Linked DNA regions of Rudanella lutea DSM 19387. The protein of the gene in region 2 interacts with the protein of the main gene of each other region in a pairwise test. Links are inferred from orthologs where the notes say so. Each region holds a gene or a part of one and is shown on either strand. Other genes may lie near its edges.

What was found. Proteins that work in one complex are often made in the same cells at the same time.
Region 1: the proteins of RUDLU_RS0113135 (region 2) and RUDLU_RS0114955 interact in binary tests that used the Escherichia coli proteins (3 or more experiments, as listed by UniProt). The link is inferred for Rudanella lutea DSM 19387 from one-to-one orthologs.

What each region holds. Positions count from the first base shown.
Region 1 is NZ_KB913013.1:3,621,375-3,624,785, reverse strand. The notes cover bases 67-3,404. They hold RUDLU_RS0114955 (2-oxoglutarate dehydrogenase E1 component), read right to left. Parts: upstream 3,045-3,404; coding sequence 267-3,044; downstream 67-266. Other genes in these bases: RUDLU_RS0114950 (S41 family peptidase), read left to right, coding at 3,335-3,404; odhB (2-oxoglutarate dehydrogenase complex dihydrolipoyllysine-residue succinyltransferase), read right to left, coding at 67-139. In the rest of the region: more of odhB, read right to left, coding at 1-66; more of RUDLU_RS0114950, read left to right, coding at 3,405-3,411. UniProt on the Escherichia coli protein: E1 component of the 2-oxoglutarate dehydrogenase (OGDH) complex which catalyzes the decarboxylation of 2-oxoglutarate, the first step in the conversion of 2-oxoglutarate to succinyl-CoA and CO(2).
Region 2 is NZ_KB913013.1:3,186,157-3,189,193, forward strand. The notes cover bases 68-3,031. They hold RUDLU_RS0113135 (ABC-F family ATP-binding cassette domain-containing protein), read right to left. Parts: upstream 2,546-3,031; coding sequence 590-2,545; downstream 68-589. Other genes in these bases: RUDLU_RS0113130 (Gfo/Idh/MocA family protein), read left to right, coding at 68-468. Also shown: more of RUDLU_RS0113130, read left to right, coding at 1-67. UniProt on the Escherichia coli protein: Genetic data indicate it may be involved in ribosome assembly or function.

The DNA of each region.
Region 1 (3,411 bases), 440 kb from region 2 along the record:
CAAACGACGCTTTGTCTGAATCGAGCGTACAGAGCACGTCGTCGACCTTTACCGTATCACCTTCTTTTTTCAACCATTCGCCCACCGTTACTTCGGTGATCGACTCGCCTACTGCGGGTACTTTTATTTCAACAGCCATTTTTTTTCAGTTATCAGTGAACAACTGACAACGAACAACTGACAATGAGCGGTGAAGCAATTTTTAGGGAGCTTTATCCGGTCGTTGTCAGTTGTTCGTTGTTCACTGTTCGTTGTTCGTTGGTTGCTTATTCAAATGCTTTTGCTACGATCGCAGCTTGCTCCTGCGTGTGGTTTTTGGCGAAGCCGGTAGCAGGCGATGCAGCCGCCGGACGCGATACGGGGCGTAACCGCACCTCAGGCATTTCGCGCAGCAGGTAGGTGTAGTAACCCATGTTGAGGGGTTCTTCCTGTACCCACACCAGCTCGGCCTTCTTGTACTGAGCCAATACCGCGTCAATCTGCTTTTGCGGCAGCGGGTGCAGTTGCTCCAGCCGCACAATGGCGACGTCGGTACGACCTTCGGCCTGCTGTTTCTCCAGCAATTCGTAGTAAATCTTGCCGGTGCAGAGCAGCACGCGCTTCACCTTTTTCGGGTCGGCGTACGGGTCGCCCAGTACCTCCTGGAACCGCCCTTTGGTGAGGTCTTCCAGGGGTGAGATTACCTGCGGATGGCGCAGCAATGACTTTGGCGACATCACCACCAGCGGCTTACGGAACGGCCACGCCAGCTGACGGCGCAACATATGGAACAGGTTGGCGGGTGTAGTTACGTTACAAACCACCATGTTGTACTGAGCCGAGAGTTGGAGGTAACGCTCGGGCCGGGCGTTTGAGTGCTCGGGACCCTGCCCTTCGTAGCCGTGGGGCAACAGCATCACCACGCCGTTCTGAATACCCCATTTTGACTCACCAGCCGCAATAAACTGATCAATCATGGTTTGGGCACCGTTGGCAAAGTCACCAAACTGAGCCTCCCAGATCACCAGCGCGTGCGGAGTCGCCATAGCGTACCCGTACTCGAAGCCCAGTACCCCATACTCCGACAAGAGTGAGTTGTAAATCTGCATTTTGGCCGTGCCCTCACCCCCGATATGGTCGAGTGAGTAGTAGAGGCCGTTGTTTTCTGAGTCGTGCAGCACAGCATGACGGTGCGAGAACGTGCCCCGCTGTACGTCCTGCCCACTCAAACGAACCACTTTACCTTCGCTCAAAATTGAGCCGTAAGCGAGCAATTCGGCCGTACCCCAGTTTACCTGCTTCGACTCGGTCAGCATCTGCTTGCGGTCGCGCAGGAGTTTGTCAATCTGCTTCAGCGGCTTGAAGTTGTCGGGTACCGTGTACAGGGCCTGCCCTACGCGTTCGAGCGTTTCGAGCGAGACACCCGTTTCCGGCGACTGATCGAAGTCCTCGGGCTGTGACGTCCGCAGTTCGGCCCATTGCTGATCGAGCCGGAGTGGCTTGTACGGAATCTCGGCTTTCTGCTTCACGCGGTCGAGCCGCTCCTGCAACAATTTCTTGAACTCGGCGTCCATGTTGGCCGCCAGTTGCGCGTCTACCTCGCTCCGCTCTACCAACTGCTTGTTGTAGATGTCGCGGGGGTTGGCGTGCTTGTCGATCACGGCGTACATGGTCGGCTGCGTAAACTTCGGCTCGTCCGACTCATTGTGGCCGTACCGCCGGTAGCACACCATGTCGATAAACACGTCGCGCTTGAACATCTCGCGGAACTCAACAGCCAGTTTAGCGCAGAAGAACACCGCTTCGGGATCGTCGCCGTTGACGTGAAAAATCGGGGCGTCGATGATTTTGGCTACGTCGGAGCAATAAATCGACGAGCGGGCGTCATCAAAGTCGGTGGTAAAGCCCACCTGGTTATTGATCACAAAATGCACCGTACCGCCGGTTTGGTAGCCGGGTAGTTTGGCCATTTGCGTCACTTCATACACAATCCCCTGACCCGCTACGGCAGCATCGCCGTGAATCAGGATCGGCATGATCTTGGTGAAATCGCCTTTGTATTCTTCGTCGGCCTGCGCCCGCGTGAAGCCTTCTACTACCGGGTTTACGGCTTCGAGGTGCGACGGGTTGGGGGCCAGTTTCACGTTAATGCGCTTACCTGCGGGCGTTTCGGTCAGGCTGGCGTAGCCGAGGTGATACTTCACGTCGCCATCGCCATGAATACCGCTGGGCACGTTTCCTTCGAATCCGTCGAAAATACTTTCGTACGATTTACCCAGGATGTTAGCCAGCACATTGAGTCGGCCACGGTGCGCCATCCCGATCATTACCTCCTCAACGCCCATGTCGGCCGCCTTGTTGATAATGGCATCGAGGGCCGGAATAGTGGTTTCACCTCCTTCGAGCGAAAACCGTTTCTGACCCAGAAATTTGGTGTGCAGGAAGTTTTCGAAAACAGTGGCTTCGTTGAGCTTTTCCAGAATCCGGGTTTTCTCCTGAATAGTCGGATCAAACACCAGCGCTTCTTTCTCAATTTTGTTGCGCAGCCAGTTTTTTACGTCGATCTCGCGGATGTACATGTACTCGAAGCCGATCCGGCCCGCGTAGATTTTCTCCAGCGAGGCCATAATATCACGCAGGGTAGCGGGGCCAATGCCCAGCAGGTTGCCTGCTTCGAATACGGTATCGAGGTCTGCGTCTGAGAGGGCGTAGTCCGAGAGTTCGAGCCGGGGGTTGCGATCTTTGCGCGACCGAATGGGGTTTGTCTGGGCCAGCAGGTGCCCCCGGGAGCGGTAGGCTTTGATCAGGCTGGCAACCGATACTTCTTTTTCACTGTGCCGGGCATCAACGGGGGTCTTGGTCTGACCGTTGGTAGCTACCGGCGTAGTTTCCTTGTTTCGATTGGCGGCTTTTCCGCCATTTTCGCCATAGGTGAGCGAAAAATCAAAGCCTTCAAAGAACTTCTGCCAGCTTGCGTCAACCGAATTAGGATCTTGTTTGTACGCCTGGTACAACTGGTCAACGTAGGCTGCGTCTGAGTTGGCTATATACGAATAGTTATCCATGAATGCGACGCTTCTGTATTTAAGGGGCAAAGGTACAGCTTACGCCCGAAAGTAGGCCGCAAAATTTGGATTTTATAGATTTCTTCGCTAAGCAAACTAACGGGTCTATCTATCCAACAAAAACTGTTCACAATTGGTTACGGTATCTACTCTTCCTTAAATGCGTGACAATTAAGCCTTTTTTAATTAAATTCATGATCACTGTATGCACCATGCGGTGGTTGTAATCGTTTTTTATGCAGGCACATCAACCGTGAATCTCACGAGCTTTATCAACGTACTTCTCTCGTATGACATGTAAACCAATGCGCTGGCGTCCGGCTCTGTTGTCGGTAGCCCTCGGGGCGGCTCTTCTGAGCGCCTGTAA
Region 2 (3,037 bases):
ATTTCGTTTAAATTTCCGAACAACACGGCCTGCCACTGGGAGGGTCGGAGCTGCAACGGATTCAATAGCGAAGGCACCGGTCGCGGGGTCATTTTCTACGGTGAGAAAGGAACAATGGTTGTACCCGGTGGCGACGACTACAAGGTGTACAATCTGGAGAACAAGCTTATTAAAGACGTAAAAACTGAACTTCAGGAGGCCGACCGTACCAACACTATGGGCATGGGCGAATTGCTGGATGGTTTGCACCTCAAAAATTTCGTCGAAGCAATTCGGGGCACGACCAAGCCAACCTGTCCCATCGAAACAGGCCATAAGTCGACGCTTCTGCCGCAGCTGGGCAATATTGCCTACCGCACAGGCCGTGTGTTACGCTGCGACCCCGCCAACGGTCATATTCTGAACGACAAAGAAGCCATGAAACTCTGGGCCCGCGAGTACCAGAAGGGCTGGGAAATGAAGTTATAATGTAAGGTGACATTTCGCTTGGAGAGCTGGCATCTTTCGCAGTCCATTCAGCTTAGTGCATACAAAAAGAGCTGTCATCTCTCTGAACGAGATGACAGCTCTACTGTCTCTTCGAACGACGCTATTTCAGCTTTGCTTCCAGTTCTTCTACTTCCAGCATGGCCGACTCCCACTCGTCCTGAAGCTGGTTAATGTCTTTCATTACACGGTGATATTCGTCGTTGCGAGCCTGCATCAACTTATCGTCACCGTAGGTAGCCGGATCGGCCAACTCGGCTTCGAGTCGCTTTTTACGCTCCTCAAGCTGCCCTATTCTCGTTTCCGATTCTTGGGCCTGCTGGGTTAGTTTTTTCAGTGTTCGTTGCCACTCCCGGCGCTCGTCGTCGCCAGCACGACCATTGGTCGAAGGTTTGACAGGGGCCGGCAGCGTAGCGTTGCTGGCCTGTTTGGCACCCGATCCGTTACTCGTTCCGGCCGCCTTCTTCTCTTGCATCCACCACTCGTACTCGTCGAATGTGCCGGGAAACTCTTTAATCTGCTCATCTTCGATGTACCAGATTTTGTTGGCAATCTGCGACACAAAATAGCGGTCGTGCGAAACCACCACGTACGTACCCTCGTACTGCTCCAGTGCCTGAATCAGGATATTCACCGACTGCATATCGAGGTGGTTGGTTGGTTCGTCCAACAACAGGAAGTTGGCTTGCGACAAAAGCACTTTGGCCAGTGCAACCCGCGACTTTTCGCCCCCCGAGAGTACTTTGATTTTCTTGAATACTTCGTCGTTCGAAAACAAAAAGCAGCCCAAAACGCCCCGAAGCTCACCTTCAGTCTTGGTTGGATTAGCGTGCTTCAGTTCGTCGAGCAGGGTATCCTCTATATTCAGCGATTCGAGCTGGTGCTGGGCGTAGAAGCTGAACGAGACATTATGACCCAGTTGTCGGCTGCCTTCGTTGAGCGGTTCTGAGCCTGAGATAATCCGCAGCAGGGTCGATTTACCCCGTCCGTTAGCCCCAATAAGGGCCACTTTGTCGCCCCGTTCGAGCCGGATGTCAGCGTTGGTTAAGATGCGTTTGGGACCGTAATGCTTCGTAATGTTGTCCAAATGCAGAATGTGCCGACCGGGCTGAGTCGAAAACTGAAACTTAAAGTTTACGCGGGCAGCCTCATCAATCACATCATCGATCCGTTCCATCCGGGCGAGTTGTTTTACCCGGCTCTGTGCCTGCTTCGCCTTGGTAGCCTGCGCCTTAAATCGTTCGATAAAGCGCTCTGTCTGCCGAATTTTAGCCTGCTGGTTTTCGTAAGCTCCTTTCTGAATCTCATTCCGCAGGGCTTTTTCTTCCAGATAGAACGAGTAATTTCCCGAATACAGGTTCAGTTTGGCATTGGCCACCTCAACCGTCACGTCGATCACATTATCCAGAAACTCCCGGTCGTGCGAAACCACAATAACGGCTCCCTCGTAGGTCTGAATATACTTTTCCACCCACTGAATCGACGGTAAGTCGAGGTGGTTGGTTGGTTCGTCGAGCATCAGCAACGAAGGCTTCTGCAACAGCAGTTTGGCCAGCATTACGCGCATCCGCCACCCCCCTGAGAATTGCCGCAACGGCTTTTGCAGGTCGTCGGTCGAAAAACCAAGCCCTTCCAGAATTTCCTCGGCTTTGGCCTGTACACTGTAACCATCCAACGCTTCGAACTCTTCCTGCGCCTTACCCAGCTTATCCACCAAATCGTCGGAATAATTGGTTTCCATCTCGTGCAGCAGCTCGTCGATACGAGCCTGCAGCTTGTTCTGCCGCTCGAAAGCCTGCATGGCTACCGACAAAATCGAATCGTCGGTTTGGTACGACAGCAGGTCCTGGTTGAGGAAGCCGATGGTCACATCGCCCGCTTTGGAAATAGTCCCGCCATCGATTTGATATTCGCCCGTGATAATCCGGAGGAGCGTCGATTTACCGGTTCCGTTGAGGCCAATTAATCCAATTTTCTGGTTTGGCTTTATATGCAGGGAAGCGTTCGCGTACAACGCTCTGCTTCCCAGATAATACGACAGGTTCGTAATGGAAATCATGCCGCAAATTTACGAAAAAACAGGGCGGTAGAGACGTAAAATCTTGCGTTGGTTCAATTGCCCGTATATATTTGCGAACCTTTTCGGAAACTGTAGGCAACTTACAGCCTGTTGTTATCCCGAGTTGCCTCCTTAGCTCAGCTGGTAGAGCGACGCATTCGTAATGCGTAGGTCGCAGGTTCGAATCCCGTAGGAGGCTCAAAGCCGCTCAATCGATGAGCGGCTTTTTTTATTGTGCCCAGCGCGACGCAAAAGCCCTAAAGGACTGTGGCCATCCTAGCCAAACAACCACCGCGTTATGGCAATAAGATTCGTTGATAGTTTTATGCGCTACAGCTATCCATAACCCTGAATGATAAAATACTATACAGTAAAGTATTGATTACCAAATCCAAGTACACTTTGCAAAAAAAAAGCGATTATCGTTACAACCATACAGCTTATTATTGAGTCTTGTGATTTAGTAAACAAACTTTTACAAACTCAATCTAT